DNA from 4 places in the Candidatus Seongchinamella marina genome. Region 1 is predicted to be linked to each of the others. Evidence: predicted binding sites of a transcription regulator. Region 1 holds the regulator's gene; each other region holds the start of a gene.
The links. The regulator LexA, encoded in region 1, represses DNA repair genes until DNA is damaged. The targets are predictions, from matches to a motif close to ACTGTNTNTANANACAGT.

Region 1 (5,963 bases):
GAAGAAACCAATCAGGCGCTGTAAAGCAACCCATTAATAATCCGCAACCAGCGCGGCGATAAGCTGCCTGACCGCAGCTGCTTCGCGCAGCAAATTCGCTCGCATCACAGCCAGTGTCAGCGGTTTATCATCTAACCCGGCAGCCGCGTTAATAACCATACAGATACTGGCATAAGCCAGGCCCAGTTCCCGTGCCAGAGAAGCTTCGGGCATTCCGGTCATGCCGACCAGGTCACAGCCGTCCCCCGCCATGCGGCGAATTTCAGCGGCGCTTTCCAGGCGCGGCCCCTGCATGACGCCGTGCACGCCTGCCCCCTCGTGAGCAATATTCTGAGCAACGGCACACTGCAGCAGCGCTTCGCGCAATTCATGATCGTAGGGATCACTAAAATCCACGTGCAGCAGAGTACCTTCCTCCCCTGTATCCACCGTATGTGCGCGCCCCCACGTATAGTCAACAATCTGGTCCGGTATGACCAGGCGCCCGGGACGCATGGTTGCAGAAATGCCGCCCACTGCGTTAATTGCAATCAGGTCCGTCACCTGCAGGGACTTTAACGCCCAGACATTGGCCCGGTAGTTAATCAGGTGCGGTGGTATCATTTTGGGGCTGCCGTGACGCTGCAGGAAAAACACGCGAACTCCTCCCAGCATTCCCTCTTCAACTGCCCGGGACGGGTCTCCATAGGGGGTCTCCACGGCGTGACTATCGACGATCTCGAGGCCTTCGAGTTGATCGATACCGGTGCCTCCAATGATTCCCAGGGTTTTCATGCACCGTGCTCCGGGTCCATCTGCATCACCTGCTCCACATGCAAAGTCTGTGTCGGAAATGCGACATCTGCGCCATTACTGATCACAATATCAAGAATTTTGAGCATGACATCCTGCTTTATCTCGTGAAAACGCACCCAGTCTGTAGTCTTGGTGAAGGTGTAAACAAAGAAGTCCAGGGATGAGGGCCCGAAAGAGACAAAATTGACGATCAAGGTGCGCGACAAATCAATCTCCTGGTGACTCTGCAGCATTGCTCTCACCTGCTCGACAATCGGCGCCATACTCTGTGAATCCTGGTAGCGAATGCCCACTGTTTCATAGATTCGCCGGTTGAACATACGCGATGGGTTCTCCACCGAGATTTGACCAAACACGGCGTTGGGGACGTACAGCGGTCTCTGGTCAAAAGTACGAATTCGTGTCAAGCGCCAGCCTATATCTTCTACTGTACCTTCAATATTTCTGTCGGGTGAACGAATCCAGTCACCAGTGGTAAAGGGGCGATCCAAGTAAATACTGAGCCCACCAATAAAGTTAGCCAGCAGATCTTTGGCGGCAAAACCCACGGCAATACCGCCAATACCACCAAAAGCCAGCAAGCCCGAAATGGACACACCAATACTTTGCAATACCCCCAGACCCGCAATGACCCAAAGACATATTCGAGAGAGCTGAATCACCGCACGGACAGTGGCTTTGTCGGTGGACTGGCTATTTCCATAGCGCTCGCGCATCAATTCATTCTCAACACCGCCGATCAAACGATGCAGGAACCAAACGACCAACAACACCAGAGCAGTGTCGTACACCTCAATTAAACGCGCCTGTAGGTTAGCGCCGACCTCATAAGTGTCCAGAGCGATGTATCCGACCAGCACCCAAAGCACGAGTCGGACGGGTCGCTCCAGCGCGGTGACGACCACATCGTCCCACTTGTTCCGATTGCTCCCTGCTGCCCGATGCAATCGCCGGATCAAATGGCCCAGCAGCAAGTGGCCCGCTAGCCCGGCCATCAGCAAGACCATCAAAGCCAGTAACTCCGGCTGCAGGCCAATAGCGGTGGCCACTGATTCCAGCCAGGCATTGAAACGATTCAAGGGCTAATCCTCTCGCAAAAAAAATACAGGTTTTTAGACAAGTTTGTCATGTTCAGGGCCCTCCTTAATTCAAGGGGAGTATATAAATTGTCGCACCGATTGAAGTCAACTCTGGAAGTGTAACGCAACTGATTGATCTATTTTGAAAAGAAAACTGAGTAAGATAAAAAGAATTTAAAACGCACGGTTTATAGCCTTTTTACATAATGGACAGCCTTTACCAGCGTGATATGTTGAGCCATCGAATAGCCAAAATGCCAGAGGACAGATAGATGAAGATGCTCAGCCCCATGGTCGGGGGTTGGTACAAAGACCTCCAAACCAGCGCTCTGTTTGAGGTAGTCGACTGGGACCCGACAACCCTGACAATCGAAACCCAATACCTCGATGGTGAGGTATCAGAATACGACCTGGATGCTTGGCGCGAGATGCTGTTGCAGAAAGCCGAGGCACCCGAAGACTGGCGCAGTGCTTTTGAGCTGGACGACGAAGACCTATTGGATCCCGATCTGCCCATGCACCCCGAGGATTGGACCAACCCAATCAATTCTATAGAGCCCGATGCCATGTACGGCGTCGAGGACTACTAGTTAAATCTGCGCCAGTTTTCCCGGACTAAGCTCGGCTTCACCACAGATGCAGCGCAACAGCGACAGGGCATACTCCTGTTATAACCGCGCTTTACGCTGTCGCCAGCAGCAGACAAGCCCATTGTTTTTATCTGCCACACCTGTATATAATTACAGCACCTGTATAAATAAACAGATAGGGGCAACCATGGAAAAGCTCACCAACAGACAACAACAGGTGCTGGATGTTATCCGCCAGCATATCGACCATACTGGCTACCCTCCTACGCGGGCTGACATCGCCAGAGAGCTGGGGTTCAAGTCAGCAAACGCCGCAGAGGAGCATCTTAAGGCCCTGGCCCGAAAAGGCGCTATTGAAATCATTCCCGGCGCATCCCGCGGCATTAAGCTTCCCGATACGGCAGGTATTCCTATCGTTGGCCGTGTTGCGGCCGGTAACCCGGTTCTTGCAGAAGAGAATATAGAGGATTACTGCGATCTGCCCCCTGAGTTTTTCAAGCCCAGAGCAGACTACTTTCTTCGTGTCACCGGTGACAGCATGATCGATATCGGTATATTTGATGGCGACTTACTGGCGGTGCACAGCACGCCAGTCGCCAATAACGGAGATGTGGTGGTTGCGCGCATAGAAGACGAGGTCACCGTCAAGCGCCTGCAAAAAGGGCCCAATGAGCATCAACTGCAACTACTGCCTGAGAACCCAGATTACGAACCGATCAAAGTTGATCTGCGTGAGCAGGGTTTTGCAATTGAAGGCTTAAGCGTTGGAGTATTGCGCCGTAGTCACTGACTGCGAGGTGTATACTGAAGCGGAAAAAAACCTGACAGAGCGCTGTTGCCGTCTGTTGGGAGCCGGTTTGCGATATCGAGAGCCCGGCGTTTGAAATTCTATCGCTGCGACTAGTGAAGGACTCTGGAGGCCTCAACAGTGGGCTCGATTTCTACCTCGCCCTGTTCGGCCATTTCGGCGGCCGCCTGTATCCCAGCCTGTATCATCGCTTTGGCGACTTCAAGGCTGTTGTCCATCATGTAAACGCGCGACTCTTCTGAGAAACGGATAACCACAAGCGGCTCGGAATCATCGTCAGCACGTTGCAATACGATTTCTCCGTCGCCCAGATCTACGATCTCTAGTAAGGATGCAGACACTCAATAAACCTCTCGTTGCTTTAACTTCGTTAACATTCTAACAGCCGGTCAGGCTCCTAGATAGCACTAAATCCGGCAGGCGCAGTGCAGCGCTGGATGGCCTTTACAGGACGACCGGTCTAGTACTCGTCCAAAGAATCGCCCATACGATCAAACAGGGTTTGCAGCTGAGCAGCCCAAAGCGAAGCCTGGTCAAACCCGGGTGCAGGTGAACTGACTGCAAGGTTGCCCAAGCTTGCGATTGGACTTGGGAGCGAATCGGCAGAAAGCATTTCGCCAATCCAGCCGCTCTCCTCCAGGCGCTGAAACTCCAAGAGTTCTCCCGGCACGGCTTTGCCATCAGCGACTTCGGGTAACTCGGCAACGCACTGCGGTGGTTGGACGGGCAAGCCGCCAGGACGGGTAATTTCAACTAAAAACCAGCCATAGGCATGCCCAAGGTGCAGCCGAACGGCCGGCAAAAATGCCTGGGTTAAGGTGATTGTCGCAACCGCCTCAGCCGCCAGATCACGGCGCCAGGCGGCGAGCAGGATTCGGGCCAGGTAGAGCGCGTGATTCGCCTGACCTCGAGCGGAGCTCATGTTATTTGCGCGCCCTGCTCTTGCTGAGTTCCTCTTCCCACTTACCCTTGCGATAAAAGGCCTTCCAACCCGTGGCTTTGCCATCTTTCTCGGTCATCACGTATTGCTCTTTGGACTTCCGGCTATACCGCACCTGAGCTCGATTACCGTCGTCATCCTCTGTTGGTGCGGCAAAGATGAACTTGTACTTGGAGTCGATCTCACTCTTGTGAGGCAGCAACTCATCGACAAAAGGTGCCCTGGTTTCCCGGTTACGCGGAAACTGGCTGGCCGCCAAAAACATTCCAGCGGCGCCGTCGCGTAATACGTAGGTATCTTCTACTTTCTGACACTCCAACTCGGGCATGGGTACAGGATTCATCTTCGGAGGGGCAGCTTCGCCGTTGCGCAACAGCTTGCGGGTATTTTTACACTCCTCTGAGGTACACCCGAAGTATTTACCGAAGCGACCGTTTTTCAACTGCATTTCGGCACTGCACTTATCGCACTCAAGAATGGGGCCTTCGTAGCCTTTGATCTTGAATTTACCGTGCTCAACTTCGAAACCATCACAGTCCGGATTATTGCCGCACACATGCAGCTTACGATCTTCGTCGATCAGGTAGCTGTCCATCGCCGCGTTGCACTTCTTGCAACGATGGCGTTCCAATAATTGCCGTGATTCGGCTTCGTCATCCGCGTCTTCGCGAATTGCCTCGTCACCAGAAGTCAGGTTAATCGTGTTTTTGCAGCGCTCTTTGGGTGGTAATGCGTAGCCGGAGCAGCCCAGGAACACACCCGTGCTGGCAGTCCGTATCTGCATATCTCGGTCACATTTAGAGCACTTGATGTCAGTCATTGTGGGTTCGTTGGGTTCCATCCCCGCAGGCTCGGGCTCTGCCGCTGCCTCCAGTAATCCGCTGAACTCGGCATAAAATGCATCGAGTAGGTCACGCCAATCCCTATCGCCGTCGGCAACATCATCCAGCCGTTCTTCCATACCTGCGGTAAAGCCATAGTCCAGAAGATCGGGGAAGCTTTTCTGTAGCCGCTGGGTAACAATGTCGCCCATTTTTTCTGCATAAAATCGCTTATTCTCCAGGCGCGCGTAGCCACGATCCTGGATAGTAGAAATAATCGATGCGTACGTTGACGGACGACCAATGCCTCGTTTTTCCAACTCGCGGACCAGGCTCGCTTCTCCGTAGCGAGGGGTCGGCTTGGTAAAATGCTGCACCGGATCAAGCTTCTTCAGCGCCAGTACGTCGCCTTCGTTTACGTCTGGCAGCACCGAATCGTCACCCTTACGACTGGCGGGAGGCTGCACCTTGGTATAGCCATCGAAGCGGATGATTCGGCCCTTCGCATTGAGTTGGTAATCACCGGCACTGGCGGTAATTGTGGTGGCTGTGTACTCCGCTGCAGGCATCTGACCGGCAACGAACTGACGCCAGATCAGTTCATAAAGGCGCTCAGCGTCGCGCTCCATACCTTTCAACGACGCCTGCAGCACATTGACGTCCGAGGGACGGATGGCCTCGTGCGCTTCCTGCGCACCTTCCTTGGAGGAGTATGAGTTGGGGCTGTCAGGCAGATAGCGTTTGGAAAAATTGGATTCGATATAGCCGCGACAGGCTGCGACAGCCTCGGCACTCAAATTGGTCGAGTCTGTCCGCATGTAGGTGATGTAGCCTGCCTCATACAGGCGTTGCGCCATCATCATGGTCTTCTTGACGCTGTACCCCAGGCGCGTGCTCGCAGCCTGCTGCAGCGTTGAGGTAATAAATGGA
Region 2 (5,963 bases), on a different contig from region 1:
CTTGCAGAGCGAAGGGGTAAGCAGTTTCCTGCAGTGCGTAAAGCTTGCCGTGATGGCACTGGATAGCAGTCGTCGCTGAAGCGTTTTTCACACTGTCCATCTTCGGTACCAGCCCGAAACGCTGCTCCATGAGATTGCTGATAATGCGCGCGAGCCCTTTTTTGCCATTGCCGGCTATATCACCAAACTCTGGATACAACTCCTTACCCGCCTCTTGTTCATGCGCAAAGCGCGGAGTGCGCACATAGGTATTTGAGTACCAGGCACGACCCTCTTTAAACTGCACCTGGTGCAACATACCTGCGCCATTAAACATGTGCAGACGCGAACGGGATTCAGTGAACTGTCGGTTAGTACCATTGCGTAGGTAAGCGCCTGTCAGATCATCAGGTAACGTCCCGCTTACCGACAACTCCGCTCTGTCCAGCTCACTGTGTACAGGATCAAAACCGGGCTGGCGATAGGCGCTGTTCTCGTTATAAGAGTCGATGGCGGGATCAGCTTGTAATTTTCGAACCCAAGCAGTTACCAGGCGCGGCAAAAACACCGTGCGCGCCAGCAGCAATGCCAGCAAAACAATGACGACAGTCATTAGGGTGGCCATGGGGTTAGTCTCCGGAAATTGTTGTTATGAGAGTGGGTACCGACGCTGCTTCTGCACTCGACCAGTACCCACTATATTCATTATGAATTTTAGATTTTGGTTTGCATCTTTATCGAGTTTTCGGTGTTTTTACCGTAAGGCGGACGCATCCCGGCAAGTCCCGCGATATCAAATTTTGGCTGGCGGTATATCGCCTTGGCATGACTAAAAGTCTTAAAGCCGTGCTCACCATGATAAGCGCCAGTTCCAGCAGGCCCTACGCCACCGAAGGGCAGGTCCTCCTGCATGATATGCATAATAACGTCGTTAATGCAGACGCCACCTGAGGTAGTGCGATCCAGCACGTCTCGCTCTTCGCGTTTGTCATAGCCGAAATAGTAAGCCGCGAGAGGTCTTGGCTTCGAATTGACGTAATCAATAGTTTCGCTGAAATTTTTATAGGTTTTAATCGGTAGCAACGGTCCGAAAATCTCTTCGTCGAGAATTCGCATATCTTCCGTTGGATTCTTCACAATAGTGGGCGGCAGTTTGTGCGTGCCCTGTTGCAGGGAGAAGTCTTCTGCAGCTGGATTGCACTCAATAATCTCAGCTCCTTTTGCCTTGGCGTCTGCAAGATTTTCCTGCATACGGCTAAAGTGCCTTTCATTAATCATTGACGTGTACTGACCGTTATCCAGCAGCTTTGGGTACATTTCCGCTACCGCAGAATGAATCTCAGCAATCACTTCGTCGACACTTTCTTCGGGCACCATCAGGTAATCGGGCGCCAGGCAAATTTGTCCGGCGTTCATGGTTTTGCCGAGCATCACTCTGCTCATGGCCTGCTTGATATCTGCACTGCGGCTTAGAATCACGGGTGATTTTCCACCGAGTTCCAGTGTTACCGGCACCAGATTTTTTGCCGCAGCCGCCATGATGTGGCGGGCGATGCCGGTTGCCCCGGTAAACAGCAGATGATCGAACGGTAAATTGCTAAAGGCAACCCCGGTTTCTGGCCCTCCGGGAAAGATAGCAACCTCTTTCTCATCCCAGGCATCTTTAACGATATCCGCCATGACCTCGGAAACGGCAGGCGTAAATTCGGAGGGTTTGACCATTGCTCTGTTGCCCGCCGCCAAAATGTCGGCGATCGGAGCAAAAGTTAAGTTAGCGGGAAAATTCCAGGGACTAATCACGCCCACTACACCCAGTGGCTGATACTCAATCCAGGACCGACCACCCAACACGTTCAGAGGAAACATGGTTTTGCGTTTGTCGGGTTTCATCCAGTGTTTGACGTGCTTTATGGCGCTCTTGAACGGCATGATGCTGGCCGAAACGTCCGTTATCATGGACAGCTCTCGGGGGCGGCAACCAAAATCAGTACTGAGCGCCTCTACCAACTGGCCTTGATGCTTGTGAATCGAGGTCATACCCCGTCGCATCCGATCGATACGAACCTCTGCGCTCACATGTCCTTCGGCGGTGTAATCCGCACGCTGGGCCTGCAAAACAGCGGTCATGGCTTCTGCGACAGAGTCCTTTTCAATTTCAGCTTGCTGGGGGGCATTCATGGCTTTCTCCTCGAAAACAGTGGTGTATGGGCCCGACAAACATGAGGTCGCGGCGTAAACCCCCATCCTAGTGCATTCCCACAACATAATAAAACAGGATAAACGGCTTTTTAAACGTGTAGCGGCAGGGAGTAGATTAAACGACGATGCGACATTGCTGACTTTAAGAGCGATATTACGATCGGCAATACTGTTATCGGCTCAAACATTTGTTCCCTGACTTTGTCCGTTGGCGGAAATAGTCTGTATACTTGCGTCTCCACGCGCCCGTAGCTCAGCTGGATAGAGTAACTGGCTTCGAACCAGTTGGTCGGGAGTTCGAATCTCTCCGGGCGCGCCAATCTACAGCGGAACATCTCATGGCTGGAGGTTTTGCTAAAAACGGAGCGGTCCAGGAGCAAATAGACGCGAGCCTGGAAGATGAGATCAGTCGCGCCCGTGATCGCCTGCCCCATGGTAAAAGTCTCCTACAATGTGAGATATGCAGCGCCTCCATCCCTGAAGCTCGCCGCAAAGCCATTCCCGGAGTACGCCTGTGTGTTAAGTGCCAAGCATCGCTCGACGAGGAAGAGGCCGCTTTTTCGGGTTACAACCGTCGGGCTAGTAAGGATAGCCAACTGAGATAGCCCGTTAAAATAGCCCGTTAAAATAGCCCGTTAAATTAACCCGCCCGCCTGCTCCACTCCCAACAGCCAAGTTCACCGAGCTACAGTCTCGCGTAAAAAGCGCTTGCCAATTTTACTGTATATATATACAGTAAAACCAAATACAACAAACGCACACGAGGTGAACTGTGGCCGTAGTAGCAATGTGGAAATGTGATCGGGATAACGCAATGTTTGACAGCAAAAAAGCAGCCGATGCCCATGACAAAATTCTGGAACTGGCGGAAAACTTCAGTCTGCTTCTTGAAAAGCAGGTTGATGGCATCAGCGAGCAAGACGCAGAGAACATTGGGCTTCTGCTCTCCAAAAATAAGGACGTACTGATCGCCGCCTGTAAAGGCAAGCCAGAGCTATTGTTAAACATTGGTAGCGAGAGCGCAGAAGACGCATCGAACGTAACGCCTCTGGCTGCCCAGGCATAGTGCCTAAAGCGGCTTTATAGACAGTATTGTATTGCGCGTGAGCAAATCGGACTCCGATCCTTAGCTTGGCGCGTTGCTGGCGAGTTCTTTGAGGATTACGGTCCAGTGATCCAGAGCGTCATAAAACGCCTTCTTGGGCACTCGTTCGTTTAGGCCGTGAGCAAAGTTGTCTTCAGGGCGCATAAAGAGCCCTGAAATCGCCAAGGTCGGAATGCCTGCGTTTCGAAAATGCATCCCGTCGGTCGCACCCGAAGCCATGTAGCCAATAATCGCCACATCGGGATAGCGAGCATGAACGGTTTTCGATACGGCGGCCATCACGTCCGGGCGCAGCTCCGACATTGGGCTCACAGTGGCCTCACCCAGCTCAACAAATTCAATGGCGTCGTTATCAACCACCTTTGCAAGCTGCGCTTTTATCTCAGCGACGGGCACTCCAGGATAAACGCGACAATTAATAGTGACGGTCGCTGACTGCGGTAAGGCATTTTCAGCATGACCGCCACGAAGCATTGTCGCCACACAGGTTGTCCTGGTTGCTCCAATGTAAGACGGCTCCAATGCAATCCGATCAGAAGCGCTGTTGTCCCCGGGATCTGCTGCAAACCGAACCATTGCCTCTCCCAACTCTCCACCTTTTTGCTTTCCTATCTGCTCAAAGTAACCGAGCGTCATATCACTCCAGCGAACTGGAAACCGGTAGTTTCTGATGCGGGTGATCGCATCAGCCAAGTCATAAATTGCATTATCTACGGCGGGTCTGGAGCTATGCCCACCCGGGTTACGAGTGGTCAATTCCCAGGTCACATAGGTCTTTTCGGCCGCCTGAACATTGTATGACAGCGCCTTTCCCGAGCTGTCCAGGCCGCCACCGCCAGCATCTGAGTTAAGCGCAAACTCTGCCTTGGCGATGTCGGGACGCTCATTTGCCAACATTATGGTTGACGCCATGGTGCTTTCTTCATCGCCCGAAAAAGCAATGATCAAGTCACGATTGGGGACAAAACCCTGTTTACGTAAGCGGATAAAAGTGGAGGTCAGCTGAGAAACCCCGAATTTATTATCATCCGTCCCGCGTCCATAGAAAAAAGTTGCATCCTCGGTCAGCTCAAAAGGAGGGCGCTGCCAGTCACTGGGCAGTGCTTCCACAACGTCCATATGACCCAACAGTAAAATAGGTGCCTTGCCTGAAGATCCATCGCCGCGATACGTTGCCACCAGGGCTGCTGCATCGCCGACGGGAAGAACTTCAACATCATCCGCCGGAAAACCGGCTGCCAATAACTCATCGGCAAGAAAGCTCGCCACTCGCTTCACGTTTCCGGAGTTTTTCACTGACTCAATACCAATAATATGGCGGTAAATATCCAAGGTTTTTTGAGCGTGCTCGCTTGACTCATTTGCGGCGACTGTCAGCACCGGGAACACGATACTGGCCGCGAGGGGGAGTAAAAACTTGTACATTGTCAGCTCCTTACGATTTCGCCCAGTTTAGTAACAAAAGCCTTTTGCGTCATGACAAATCTGAAGTGGAGTAATTTCCTTTGACCACCGCTGCCCGCCTATCGCTGTCGACAGCCGCAATTTAAGCAACTACCATCAATTTGAACAGCGCGCTCAATGCCGTGAAAGCAAAACGTCAGGGAATACAGGAATGCCAAAGCTCAATCGCCCTCTCAAACTCGCTGCATATTGCAGCACACTTGTATTTTCAGTTCTATTCTCCGTTACCGCCGCCGCCAGCAAGCCCAATATCGTAATGGTTGTGATGGACAACTTTGGTTATGGGGAAGTTGGCGTGTATGGCGGTGGCATGTTGCGCGGAGCTCCAACACCCAATATCGATAGCATCGCAACAGAGGGGTACCAGCTTACCAATTTCAATGTTGAGGCCGAATGCACCCCCTCCCGTTCATCCTTAATGACGGGGCGTTATGGCATACGCACCCGGCAACGCCCCAACGATGAACCTCGGGGCATCTGGTATGGCATTACTCCCTGGGAGATCACCCTGGCAGAGATGCTGTCAGACGCGGGGTACGCAACGGGGATGTTCGGCAAATGGCACCTGGGCGATGAAGAGGGCCGCTATCCCACAGATCAGGGCTTTGACGAGTGGTACGGTATACCCAACTCCTCAGACCAGGCCTTTTGGCCTGATAGCGATAGCTTCCAGAAAGATGCCGGGGTGGAATTCACTCATGTCATGGAGGCCAAACGGGGTCAGAAACCGAAAAAAAAGGACGTCTATGGTCGCGAACAGCGCAAGACTATCGACCGGGAAATCACAGATCGCGCTATCGATTTCATCAAGCGCAAGGCCAAAGCGGGTAAGCCGTTCTTTGCTTACCTGCCTTACACGCAAACTCATGAACCGGTTGATGCTCATCCCGACTTCAAAGGCAGCACCGGCAACGGCAGTTTCGCCGACGTTCTGGCACAGACTGACTCTTACGTGGGCGAGTTACTGAAGACGATTGATAACCTCGGCTTTAAAGACAACACTATCTTTATCTTTACCTCAGACAACGGTCGCGAAGGTATAAAGCGATCCTTTGGATTCACCGGACCATGGCGAGGAACAATGTTTGCTCCCTACGAAGGCTCACTGCGTGTGCCCTTCCTGATCCGCTATCCGGATAAAATTCCGGCCAAAAAAGTATCAAACGACATCGTTCACTTGATCGATATATTCCCTACCATTGCCAAGCTATCCGGC
Region 3 (5,963 bases), on a different contig from region 1:
CAAAGCGGTGATTGCCCAAATGTGGCAAATCTACCTGCTTCTTACAGCGGTTGAAGGGTGCCTGGTCGCGTAGCAGGCTTAGCGGATGAGCGCGCAGGGTGAGGCCAGTGGCGCGATAGTCGGACAATACTTCTTCAGCAACGGCTGGGGCGGATAGTTGTACCTTGTCATTGAAATAGTGCGCGTTTTGAAATTGCTCGTCCTGTAATAAAGGGCGTGCCTCTTCAAGCGCCATAATTTGCCATTGAGACTGATGGCGATGGCCGCTTAGGGAAACCAGGGCGTCTGCGTCCGCCAATGCCTCCATATCACGTTTGTCCAGTTGGGCTCTGCGACGCAGGTCGCTGATTTGACGAAAGGGAGATTGCTGGCGCCCTTCAACGACGCGCTGGGCACCGCCTCGGCTCAAGCCTTTTACCAGACGCAGGCCAAGGCGAACAGGTTTGTTGGTGCCCCGGTGTTGATCCAGTAACTGGTGGTCCCAGTCGCTTTGATTGACGTCTATGGGGAGTGCAACCACGCCGTGGCGGCGAGCGTCCTGAAGTAACTGTGATGCGCTATAAAACCCCATGGGTTGGCTGTTTAGCAGGCCGGCAAAAAATGCAGCAGGGTGGTGTCGCTTGAGCCAGGAGGAAATATAGGCCAGCAGGGCAAAACTGGCAGAGTGTGATTCCGGAAAGCCGTAACCGGCAAAGCCCTTGATCTGGTCAAACAGGCGACGGGCAAAGTCCTCGTCATAGCCTCTTTCTATCATGCCCTGAGTGAGCTTTTGCTCAAAACCAAGCAACTTGCTGTTGCGACCCCAGTTGGCAATGGCTCGGCGCAGTTGGTCTGCTTCTCCGCCGGAGAAACCAGCTGCCACCATGGCCAGGCGAATGACCTGTTCTTGGAAGATAGGCACCCCAAGAGTTCTTTCCAGTACGCCCTTTATTTCTTCCGAGGGATATGTGATTACCTCAAGTCCCTGCTTACGGCGCAAATAGGGGTGCACCATGTCTCCCTGTATAGGCCCTGGGCGGACAATCGCGATTTGAATCACCAGGTCATAAAAACACTCTGGCTTGAGTCTGGGCAGCATAGACATTTGTGCCCTCGATTCAATTTGGAATACGCCGGTGGTGTCGGCTTGTTGCAGCATTTGGTAAGTAGCTGCGTCTTCCTTGGGAATGTCACTGACAGTCGCAATCGCCGGGTTATAGCGATGTACCATTTGCAGGCTTTTTCTGATGGCCGAGAGCATGCCCAGAGCAAGAATATCGACCTTGAGCAGTCCCAGTGATTCGATATCTTCCTTATCCCACTGAATAACGGTGCGCTCAGCCATGCTGGCATTCTCTACCGGCACCAGTGTAGAAATAGGGCTGCGGGTAATAACAAAACCCCCTACATGCTGGGACAGGTGTCTGGGGAAACCCAGAATTTGCTGCACCAGGTTGTAGAATAAATCTGCCTGCTGGCTGTGGCCTGCCACGCCCTGCTCTTCAAAGCGTTTGCTTAAGTCGGCAGTGCGATCCCACCAGGCCAGCGATTTGGCCAGGTCGTCTACGAATACCGGGTCCAGCCCCAGCGCCTTGCCTACATCGCGTACAGCACTGCGTGAGCGGTAGGTGATAAGGGTAGCGGCGAGAGCGGCACGTCGGCGACTGTATTTGCGGTAAATGTATTGAATGACTTCTTCGCGCCGCTCGTGTTCAAAGTCCACGTCGATATCAGGAGGTTCGTCGCGCTCCTTGGAGATAAAACGCTCGAATAAAAGGGATATCTGCTCTGGAGATACCTCGGTAATGCCCAGGCAGTAGCAGACGACAGAGTTGGCGGCGGAGCCTCGACCCTGGCAAAGAATGTCCCGAGAGCGAGCGAAATCAACAATGTCGTAAACAGTGAGGAAGTAGTACTCGTAGTTTAGTTCTTCAATCAGCTCCAACTCCCTGTCGATACGTTGCTGAACAGGCTCGGGGGTGCCAGTAGGCCAGCGGCGCTTGCTGCCCTCATCGACCAGCTGTCGCAGGTAGCTATTGGCACTATGACCCTGGGGGACAACTTCCTCTGGATATTCATAGCGCAGTTCGTCCAGGCTGAAGTTGCAGCGCGATACGATGCGCTCAGTCTCCAGAATCAGCTCGGGGGGATAGAGTTGGTGTATTCGCTCCAGAGATCGCAAATGTTGCTGGCTGTTGCTCAGGCGTCGTCGACCCAGTTGGGCCACGCTGGTGTTGTAGTGCAGTGCGGTAAACACATCGTGCAATGGTTTGCGGGAAGCCAGATGCATGCGTACATCGCCGCAGGCGACCAGGGGAATATTCAGCGCGGTTGCCAGTGCCGAGGTATTTTCAAAATGCCGGGCTTCGTCATTGCCCAGTAAGTGACTAACGCCCAGCCAAATTCGATTTTTACACAGCCGTGCCAATTGCTGCCCATAGGCCTGGTCGTGATCATCGTTGTCTCGGGGTAACCAGATCAGCAGGCAACGCTTAAGGTGAAAGATGACATCTCGCAGATTGGCCCGATATTCCCCTTTGGGGCTGCGCCGCCGGGCCATACTGATTAACCCTGATAGCTCGCTATAGGCTGCGCGAGAGGGCGCTAGAGCTACCAGGCGAATGCCTTCCTCAAGCTTGAATTCACTGCCTATGATCAGTTTTAGCCCAGCCTCCTTTGCTGCTACGTGAGCCTTTACTACTCCCGCAAGAGAGCATTCATCGGTGATGGCCAGTGCGCCATAGCCCAGTTGCGCCGCCCGTTCTACCAGTTCGTGGGGGTGAGAGGCGCTGCGCAGGAAGCTGTAGCAGCTGAGGCAATGAAGTTCGGCGTAGCTTGACATATACTGTATATTTATACAGTATTCTGTAATTGTCAAAAGTCTCTCTCACCGTGCCCGGGCAAGCTGGTAATCCCTGTCGATATGACTAAAGTTGCTAGCGATGATAGCGTTGCATAAATATGGCTAATGAGGCTGGTGCGTCAAATGGAAGATAAATACATATTTTCTCCCGTTCTTATTCAGGTGATGCTCACGCTTTGTCTGTATATCTATCTCGCAGTTGCGAAAAAAAAGGCAGTGACATTAGGCCAGGTGAATGAAGAGCGTAGGGCGCTTCATGATGACGCCTGGCCAGACGGTGTTTTGCAGATTAATAACTGCATCCGCAATCAGTTTGAAGTGCCGCTGCTGTTCTATGTGCTGATTGGTGTGTTATGGAGCATCTCAGCAGTTAATATTTATGTGCAGGTGGCAGCCTGGCTGTTTGTTGTGAGCCGGATTGCTCATGCAATTATTCATATGGGATCCAATTACGTTCCTGTTAGGCGGCGCTTTTTTATGATTGGCTGCTTTATTTTAATCGGCCTGACTTTTTACGCAGGCTATGAGCTCTTAGCTAATTAATGGGGCAAGGTCAGCCAGTTAGACAGAAAAATAAGAATAGTCACGTAGGCAACTCGGCGGAGCGTTTGCCGCTCTATCAAGATATAGTCACAAGCGGGGGATGTCAGGAGAAACGAAAATTATGGCGCTTGATAGCCACAATTTGAAGTTAGCGAACCAGTTCAAGGCCATTGTGTTGTTGGTCAGTTTCATCGCGGTTCAGGTTAGCGCTGAAAGCAATAAAGCAGAAGCCGAGCCCTTGCTAATTCGAGGGGGTTGGCTGTTTGACGGCGTTAGCGATACGCGGCGGCGTAACAGCGGCATTCTGATTCGGGACGGAAAAATAGTCGATCTTGATATTCAGGCCAAAGCAGATTCTTCAGGTTACACAAAAGTCATAGTGTTAGCCGACTCCGATACAGTTCTGCCAGGCATGATTGATCTCCATGCGCACTATAACCTGGACCTTGTAGACAATGGTCGTGCAGAAGAGGTTGTGTATAACGGCATCGTGTTGCTTGCCAATGGTGTAACCAGTACCTGGTCCGCTGGAGAATTTTTTCCCGAACGCGTCATTGCCCAGCGTGACCGTATTGAAGCTGGAGAAGCTGTTGGTCCTCGTCTATTTGCATCGGGACCTTACTTCGGCGGCTTTCGTTGTGAGTATCAGGTCAAGGTGGCCGCTGATGAATGCATTGCCTGGCCAAATGATATTTCTGAACAAGAGATTCGAGACGAAGTTGATGCCTGGGCGCGACAAGGCGTGATCAGTATCAAGATAAAGCAAGCTACACCGGCTGAGGCAAAAGTCATTATTGATCAGGCGCACAAAAACGGCATGACAACGGCTGGACATCTTGCCAATTACAACGTTGAGTATGACCTTTCTACCCGCGACGCCATTCTGATGGGCATGGACCGTATTGAACATCAGCTGACACTCGCGCTGGAGCCTGGAGATGCACAAACGGCAGAAACCCATGAAATAGTAGCGCTAATGATCAAGCATCATGTGTACTACGATGCGAACTTACAGATGTACGGCGGCATTAACTTGCGCAGAGACCATCAAGCCGAAATGGTTTGGGAGAACGAGGCCAAATATTTTACGCCCTATGCTCAGGAGCTGCTTGAAAGGCGTGGTCCCCCGGAGCCGGAGTCTGGTCGGCCAGAGTTCAAGCAGCGAGTGATGGAGCTGAATGCACTCTATGAAGCTGGGGGTGACGATCTTCTGGTTGTCGGTACAGATGAGCCGGTTTACACCAGCCTGTTGCCGGGGTTTGCTTACCACCGCGAGTTACTGGCAATGACCTATGCAGGGCTTTCTCCGATTACTGCGTTAAAAGCGGCAACCATTAACGGGGCGAATGCTCTGGGCGTTGCCGATAAGCTTGGGTCCATTGAGACTGGAAAGTTGGCAGACCTGGTGATTGTTAAAGGTAACCCGTTGGAGGATATCAAAGCTACGCGTAATATTCGCTTTGTTGTAAAGGAGGGAGACGTTCATGATCCCCGTATTTTGCTTCGTTCGGCCGAGGGGAAGATTGGCCCAATGGGTCCGGCTGGCCACGCCAACTGGGAACTAAAAGTAGAGCCCCTAAGACAAGGAGAAAAATTATAATGCGCTATTCCTGCCAGTGTCCCTGCGGGACCACCAAGTACGAAGTTGAGGGTGAGCCGATTACGCGTTTTTATTGCCACTGTACTATTTGCCAACAGCAATACGATGCTTCCTTTGTCGATATCTCGCTGTTCAAATTGAATGACGTGCAATTGCCTGAGGGGCACGATATATCGTTTGCAAAGTACAAACGTATCGGTGCTGTCGATCGGGGGCGTTGCCCTGCGTGTGACAAACCTATCCTGTCCAAGATGGGTGAGGGGGAGAAAGCTTTCGCTTTTGTAGCGGCCAGAAATTGCGTGAACTCGGAGGATTTGCCCCCGGCAGAGATGCATGTGTTCTACGGTACCCGTAAGGAAAATGCGTCGGATGATCTTCCCAAGTATAAAAATGCAATTAGTAGTCGTTATGCGTTTATAAAACGTATGCTCTGAGCGAGCGTTTGAAAGTTGCTGGAGCAGCAATGAAAGTGTTTTGACTAAATCACGAAGACGTAACAAAGGAGAAGATCAGAATGATCTACCCAGGAAGTTGTCACTGTCAGGCTATTAAATTTGAGGTAGAGGCACCTGAAGAGGTTGAGTTGGAAAACTGCAACTGCTCACATTGTGCAAAGGCGGGTTATCTGCATCTTATTGTTCCCTTGAGTAAGTTCACATTGCTGGCCGGTGAGGAATGCATCGCGACCTATACGTTCAACACGGGTGTCGCAAAACACAGTTTTTGTAAGGTTTGCGGCATGAAGCCATTTTACATTCCCCGGTCAAACCCCGATGGCATTGATGTCAATGTGCACTGCCTGGATACCAAGCCGCCGAAAATGACTATTGTTGATTTCGATGGCCTGAACTGGGAAAAAAATGCTCATAAGCTTGCTCACAAAAGCAAAGAGTAGTCTGGAACAATTTTTGGTGCGCCATTGGTAGAAACATAAGCCCAAGCGATTTTGACAGCCCCGCCGAGACTGAGCTCTGGTTC
Region 4 (5,963 bases), on a different contig from region 1:
GGAACGCAATCGATTGGCACTGGTTTTCCAGCGCTAGTAACAGGCTGTTGCGATAGGCGAGTGCGAGCAATTCTGCGGGGTTTTCTGCTTCATCGTACACAGGTCCCACCGTGTGAATCACGTAGCTTGCAGGTAGCTCGCCAGCGCCGGTAATCCGTGCCTGGCCAGTGGGGCAGCGTATGCCGTTCATCGCGGGTACTTTCCTGCATTCGGCTAACAGTTCGGGGCCGGCGGCGCGGTGAATGGCGCCGTCAACACCGCCACCGCCAAGCATCACTTCGTTGGCAGCATTCACAATAGCGTCTACCTCAGCGGTAGTAATGTCGCCAATAGTGAGTTTTATATTGTTCACTGTATGTCGCCGGCATTGCTGCGCTTGGCGAGGTCCCAAACAATAAAAATCATGAACAGGATGAGTGCTCCAACGCCAAGGGTGACGCCGTATTCTGTTAGCCACTCATCCATATTGCTCTCGCAGGCTGCGTCGCAGCGCTAATTTAAGAGGCGAAAACTATATCAGCATTAAGGTGGCACGGAGCCTTCATAGAATTGGTGATCATGCAGGCGCCCTCGGCTTTGTCCAGCAAGCGCCGGGCCTTTGCTTCATCTGTGCCTGCAGGCACAGTGAGAGTGGCTTTTACGGTAAATGCAGTGAACTGCGGTGCTCTTTCTACTTTATCCAACACGCCCTCTGCTGTTGCCTCTAGCGACACCCACTCCATTTTTGACGCGCTTGAAATAGCGCGAAAGGTGAGAATGAAGCAGTCGGCAACGGAAGCTACCAGCAAATGCTCAGGTGACCACTGGTCTCCCGAGCCGCCGAATTCCGCGGGTGGTGCGGAAACGATTTGCGGCATATTGTCGCTTTTCAGGGCAACTGTGCCTGCGGCTTCAGCGTTGGCGGATACGAGGTAGTGATGGGGAAAATCTTGCATTGCTTGGCTCCAATCTCTGTGCGTTTAAAAAAGTGCAGAGCGGAGTTTAGCAGAGCGGGGCTTGCGGATGTTTGACTTCTATCATGCCCCGCTTTTACTCAGGCAAATGAAAACGCCGGCTGGGCCTTTGGGCTCGCCTGCCCGGGGCTTGCCTGCCCGGGGCTCGCCTGCCACGAAGGTACTTCCCACAGCTGAGGATGCTCTGGCACGTCTTCCGACGGGGGCAGGGTCACGTCTATATACTGGTTGCCGCCGCGTTGCTTGAGAATATGTACCTTGCGGTATTCGCGCATTTGCAAGCGCAGGCTCGCGGGAGCGTGATTACGGGCGGCCTCCTGGGGGCGAAATAACACCGAAAGGCTGTCGCCGCTGGCGGCGGCCAGTTGCAGCTTGCGCAGTTCGCTATAGCTGTACTCATCTGCGCCAAGCCAGCTGAACACAGCGCTGCTGGTGGTGCTGCGTAGGGCTTGCTCGGTAGCCCACAACAGGTCTTCACGACTTTTGGGGTGTACCAGCAGAATCTGGTCGGTATCTATGCCCCTTGCCTTGAGCAAGGGTGCGTAAGGTGTGAAAGGTGGGGCAATAAATACCTGCCAGCGGCCTTCAGCGCTAAGTTTTTCCATGGCGGGCAGGAACAGGCCCATGGAGCCCAGACCGCAGCCATCGCTGAGTACTTCTACCGTGCTGCCAAGAGGCCAGCCATCGCTGCGCAGCTCTTTATCCAGCGTGCTGTAACCGGTGGAGAGACGATCCTCATCCCAGTGGCTGTCGCCGTTGGCGGAAAGTACCTGGCCGGCCAGGTGTCCCTGCCAGGTGTCGTTACGATTAATAACCTGCTGTAGTGCCTCATTCATGGCCGCGCCCTCTGCTGTATATTCATACACTGTTTGTATATACAGTAGTTGTGCTCAGCGGGCTTTGCAAGCGGTAAAATTTACATACTGCCAGCACCTGTCTCATTAGGCGACATGTGTAGATGAGTGCCACTGCACGGTGGCACCGGCATCGGCAGTGCCGGTTTCAGCCCTGTTTGTGTTGGAAAGTGGTTGTTTAACGAACGCTGGCGAGATCGAGTATTAAAGACTCTAAATTGTCCCAGGGCTTGCCCCCGGAGAAACCTTTGATACTGCCGTCTACCTCTGTGGCTTGCTCCATTAAGTGTGACAGCGAGTCGCGGCTGTGACGTCCCAGTGCCCCTTGCATCAGGCCTATGCGGTTTTTCCAGACTCTCAGTGAGCTCAATGCCTGCTGTGGGTTTTGACCGGAGTCAACGGACTGTTGTGCCTGATAGAGGGTGCGTATCTCACGCAGCAGTGCCCAAAGGGCCACGGCCGGTTCAGTGCCTTCGCCGCGCAATCCATGCAGCATTCTAAGGCTTCCTGCGGCATTGCCTTTTAGGGCGTTGTCGGTCATGTCAAAAAGGTTGTAGCGGGCGTTATTAGACACAGAAGTCGTTACAGTTTCTGCGGTAATCTGGCCACCCTCGGCCAGTAGTTTGAGTTTTTCCACTTCTTGCACCGCAGCCAGCAGATTACCTTCAACCCGATCGCACAGTAACTGCAGCGCATCATTGTCGATAGACATACCGGCGGCACTGACTCGTTGCTGTAGCCAGCGGGGCAAGTCTTTGGCATCCACTGGCCAAACCTGTACGGCAGCGCCAGCGTTATCCAGGGCTTTATACCATTTGCTGTTGGTCGATTGTTTGTCGATCTTGCCGGCGATAATTAACAGTACGTCTTCGCTACCAGCACTAATGTTCAGGTACTCCACCAATGCCTTGCTGCCCTCTGCGCCTGGCTTGCCCGTGGGAATACGCAGCTCTACCAGTTTGCGATCGGCAAACAAAGACATGCTGGAGGCGCTGCCGAGAATTTCGTCCCATTTGAAGCCAGGGTTACTTACGTCAATGACCTCGCGGTCAGTGCAACCGGCATTGCGCGCTGCCAGGCGCACCTGGTCGCAGCACTCCTGCACCAGTAGCGGCTCGTCGCCGCTGATGAGGTAAACCGGCAGCAGGTTCTGTTGTAGTTGTCCGGCGAGCTTCTCCGGGTAGACGCGCATCAGGATTCCTGTGCGGCGGCAAAGAAGGCGATGCGGCGTAAAATCTGCTGGGCCAGTTCGCCGCGCATTTCGGCTTTGAGAATACGAATTTCCTCAGCCTTGCCCACGACATTGCGAGGGTCATTTTCCATTTGTTTGACAACCGTGCTTGTGGTGTCACCAAGCACCGCTTTGCCTTCACTATCTTTGACCGAAAAAGTGGAGCGCATTGAGAGCTCAAATTCAGCAGCCCGGGCTTCAGAGTTTAGCGACAGGTTGCGTTGGTTGAATTGTTCAGGCCCAAGGACTACTGCATAGTTGGCGTTTTCCCTGTCTTCTTGCCACTCCACTCCATTGGCCGCGAATCGGGTTTTCACTTCCCGGCTAAATTCGCTGTTGGGATTGTTGGTGATGAGGTGCATGGAGCGCCATTCTTCGGAAACGGCTACATCGCCAGTACCGCGCAGCGCAAAGCCACAGGCTGAGAGCAGCAAGACACTACTGAGCAAGAATAAAGCTTGAATCAGGCGCTGCTGCATGGAGTGTTTCCCTGAGTGGTTAGTTGGCAACAATATTAACTAATTTGCCCGGCACTACAATCACTTTGCGTACTGTTACTCCCTCAAGGAAGCGCTGTACGTTGTCCTGTGCCAGGGCATCTGCTTCCACCGTGGCTTTATCAGTGTTGGTGGCAATTTCCATTTTAGCGCGTACTTTGCCATTAACCTGAACTACTATTTCAATGCTGTCGCGGGTCAGTGCTGCTTCGTCCGCAACAGGCCATGCGGCGTTAAGTACATCGCCTTCGCCGCCCAGCATGGGCCACAAAGTGTGGCAGACGTGGGGAGTGATTGGGCCCAGCATTAACACTACTGCACGCAGCGCTTCGTCCATTACCGCCCGGCTTTGTGCAGAGTCGTCCAGCTTGCCCAGTTCGTTGCAGAGCTCCATTATCGCGGCGATGGCAGTATTGAATGTCTGCCTACGGCCATAATCGTCGTTGACCTTGCCGATGGTCTCGTGAGTTTTGCGGCGAGCATTTTTTTGCTGGTCGGTCAGGGTCGCAGTGTCCAGGACAGGGGCAGGCTCCGCAGCCAGGTGCCTGTGCACCAGTTTCCAAAGACGCTTGAGGAAACGGTTAGCGCCTTCTACGCCAGAATCAGACCACTCCAGCGATTGCTCTGGTGGTGCGGCGAACATGGAGAACAGGCGCACCGTATCGGCACCGTATTGGTCAATCAGCGACTGCGGATCTACCGTGTTCCCCTTGGACTTGGACATTTTGGCCCCGTCCTTTAACACCATGCCCTGGGTAAGCAGGCGAATAAAGGGCTCATCAGAACTTATCAGGCCCTCGTCGCGCAGCAACTTGTGATAAAAACGGGAGTACAGCAAATGAAGAATGGCGTGTTCGATACCACCCACATACTGGTCCACCGGTGTCCAGTAGTCGGCTTCGCCATCCAGCATTGCCTGATCGTTTTTGGCGCAACCGTAGCGCGCGTAGTACCAGGACGACTCCATGAACGTGTCAAAAGTGTCGGTCTCGCGGATGGCATCGGCCCCGCAACTTGGACACGTCGTCTCATAAAACTCGGGCATTTTCTTGATCGGTGAACCCACGCCTTCAAACGCCACCTCGGTGGGTAAAATCACGGGTAGATCTTTTTCAGGGACAGCAACTGCACCACAACTGTCACAGTTGATGATGGGAATCGGCGCGCCCCAGTAGCGCTGGCGGGAAACGCCCCAGTCGCGCAAGCGATAGTTAACCGTGGGCTTGCCCTTGCCCAGTGCTTCCAACTTGTTGGCAATTGCATTAAAGGCACTCTGGAAATCTAGCCCGTCGAACTCGGCTGAGTTGATGGTGGTTGTGTCAGCCTTGTCAGCGTACCAGTCTTGCCAGGTGCTGGCATCGTAGCTGAATTCATCACCGGCTTTGTCGACGACCTGCACAATGGGCAGATCATATTTGCAGGCGAAGGCGTGATCGCGCTCGTCGTGGGCGGGCACTGACATCACGGCGCCGGAGCCGTAACTCATCAATACGAAATTGGCGACCCAGATCGGCACTTGTTTTCCGGTAAGTGGATGAGTGGCAAACTGGCCTGTCGCCATGCCCAGCTTTTCCATTGTAGCCATTTCTGCTTCGGCCACTTTGATGTTGGACTGCGCTTCAACAAAAGCCGCCAGCTCAGAATTATTGACGGCAGCGGCTTTGGCTACCGGATGCTGCGGCGCAACGGCCAGGTATGTCGCCCCCATTAAAGTGTCCGGGCGTGTGGTGTATACCGATAAAGCTTCGCCGTTGTGGTCGAAGTCCAGATCGACACCTTCAGAGCGTCCAATCCAGTTGCGTTGCATAGTGCGCACTTGTTCAGGCCACTGATCCAGCTTGTCCAGGTCAGTCAACAGTTGCTCGGCGTAATCTGTGATTTTGATAAACCACTGATCGATTTCCCGCCGTTCTACGGGGTTGTCACAACGCCAGCAGCAACCATCTACGACCTGTTCATTGGCCAGCACGGTCTGGTCGGTTTCACACCAGTTTACTTCCGCTTTTTTCTTGTAGGCCAAACCCTTTTCGAACAGGCGGGTGAAGAACCATTGCTCCCAGCGATAGTAGTCGGGGTCACAGGTCGCAATTTCACGGTCCCAGTCGTAGGCGAAGCCCAGTTGGCGCAGCTGCTCGCGCATGTAATCAATGTTCTGGGCGGTCCAGTGAGCGGGGGGAACATTGTTTTTGATGGCCGCGTTTTCTGCTGGCAGGCCAAACGCATCCCAGCCCATGGGCTGTAATACATTCTTGCCCAGCATGCGCTGGTAGCGGGCGATGACATCGGCAATGGTGTAGTTGCGCACATGACCCATGTGGAGCTTGCCACTGGGATAGGGAAACATTGCCAGGCAGTAGAACTTTTCCCGGCTGTCGTCTTGTTGTACGGCAAAGCTGTTGTTCGCAAGCCAGTGGTCCCGAGCAATCTG

Region 2: a site for LexA is predicted at 2,898-2,915, ahead of EYC87_RS16625 (YebG family protein). Genes of this name have one in related genera too.
Region 3: a site for LexA is predicted at 2,824-2,841, ahead of EYC87_RS14410 (error-prone DNA polymerase). Genes of this name have one in related genera too.
Region 4: a site for LexA is predicted at 1,818-1,835, ahead of imuA (translesion DNA synthesis-associated protein ImuA). Genes of this name have one in related genera too.

What each region holds. Positions count from the first base shown of each region.
Region 1 covers NZ_SHNP01000002.1:604,017-609,979, forward strand. Annotated here, with positions in the region: gene EYC87_RS07690 (CsiV family protein) at 1-24, shown strand, start outside; gene EYC87_RS07695 (S-methyl-5'-thioinosine phosphorylase) at 34-774, opposite strand; gene EYC87_RS07700 (mechanosensitive ion channel family protein) at 771-1,874, opposite strand; gene EYC87_RS07705 (DUF6763 family protein) at 2,147-2,464, shown strand; gene lexA (transcriptional repressor LexA) at 2,652-3,254, shown strand; gene EYC87_RS07715 (hypothetical protein) at 3,365-3,613, opposite strand; gene EYC87_RS07720 (hypothetical protein) at 3,733-4,194, opposite strand; gene topA (type I DNA topoisomerase) at 4,196-5,963, opposite strand, start outside.
Region 2 covers NZ_SHNP01000006.1:169,786-175,748, forward strand. Annotated here, with positions in the region: gene EYC87_RS16605 (carotenoid oxygenase family protein) at 1-604, opposite strand, end outside; gene EYC87_RS16610 (coniferyl aldehyde dehydrogenase) at 694-2,157, opposite strand; tRNA gene EYC87_RS16615 (tRNA-Arg) at 2,421-2,497, shown strand; gene EYC87_RS16620 (DksA/TraR family C4-type zinc finger protein) at 2,517-2,783, shown strand; gene EYC87_RS16625 (YebG family protein) at 2,966-3,244, shown strand; gene EYC87_RS16630 (M20/M25/M40 family metallo-hydrolase) at 3,305-4,708, opposite strand; gene EYC87_RS16635 (sulfatase-like hydrolase/transferase) at 4,899-5,963, shown strand, end outside.
Region 3 covers NZ_SHNP01000005.1:163,870-169,832, forward strand. Annotated here, with positions in the region: gene EYC87_RS14410 (error-prone DNA polymerase) at 1-2,821, opposite strand, end outside; gene EYC87_RS14415 (MAPEG family protein) at 2,966-3,385, shown strand; gene EYC87_RS14420 (amidohydrolase family protein) at 3,507-4,985, shown strand; gene EYC87_RS14425 (GFA family protein) at 4,985-5,419, shown strand; gene EYC87_RS14430 (GFA family protein) at 5,500-5,880, shown strand.
Region 4 covers NZ_SHNP01000005.1:181,704-187,666, forward strand. Annotated here, with positions in the region: gene EYC87_RS14495 (O-acetyl-ADP-ribose deacetylase) at 1-352, opposite strand, end outside; gene EYC87_RS14500 (DUF2788 domain-containing protein) at 349-465, opposite strand; gene EYC87_RS14505 (OsmC family protein) at 498-935, opposite strand; gene imuA (translesion DNA synthesis-associated protein ImuA) at 1,034-1,789, opposite strand; gene holA (DNA polymerase III subunit delta) at 1,986-2,999, opposite strand; gene EYC87_RS14520 (LPS-assembly lipoprotein LptE) at 2,999-3,517, opposite strand; gene leuS (leucine--tRNA ligase) at 3,537-5,963, opposite strand, start outside.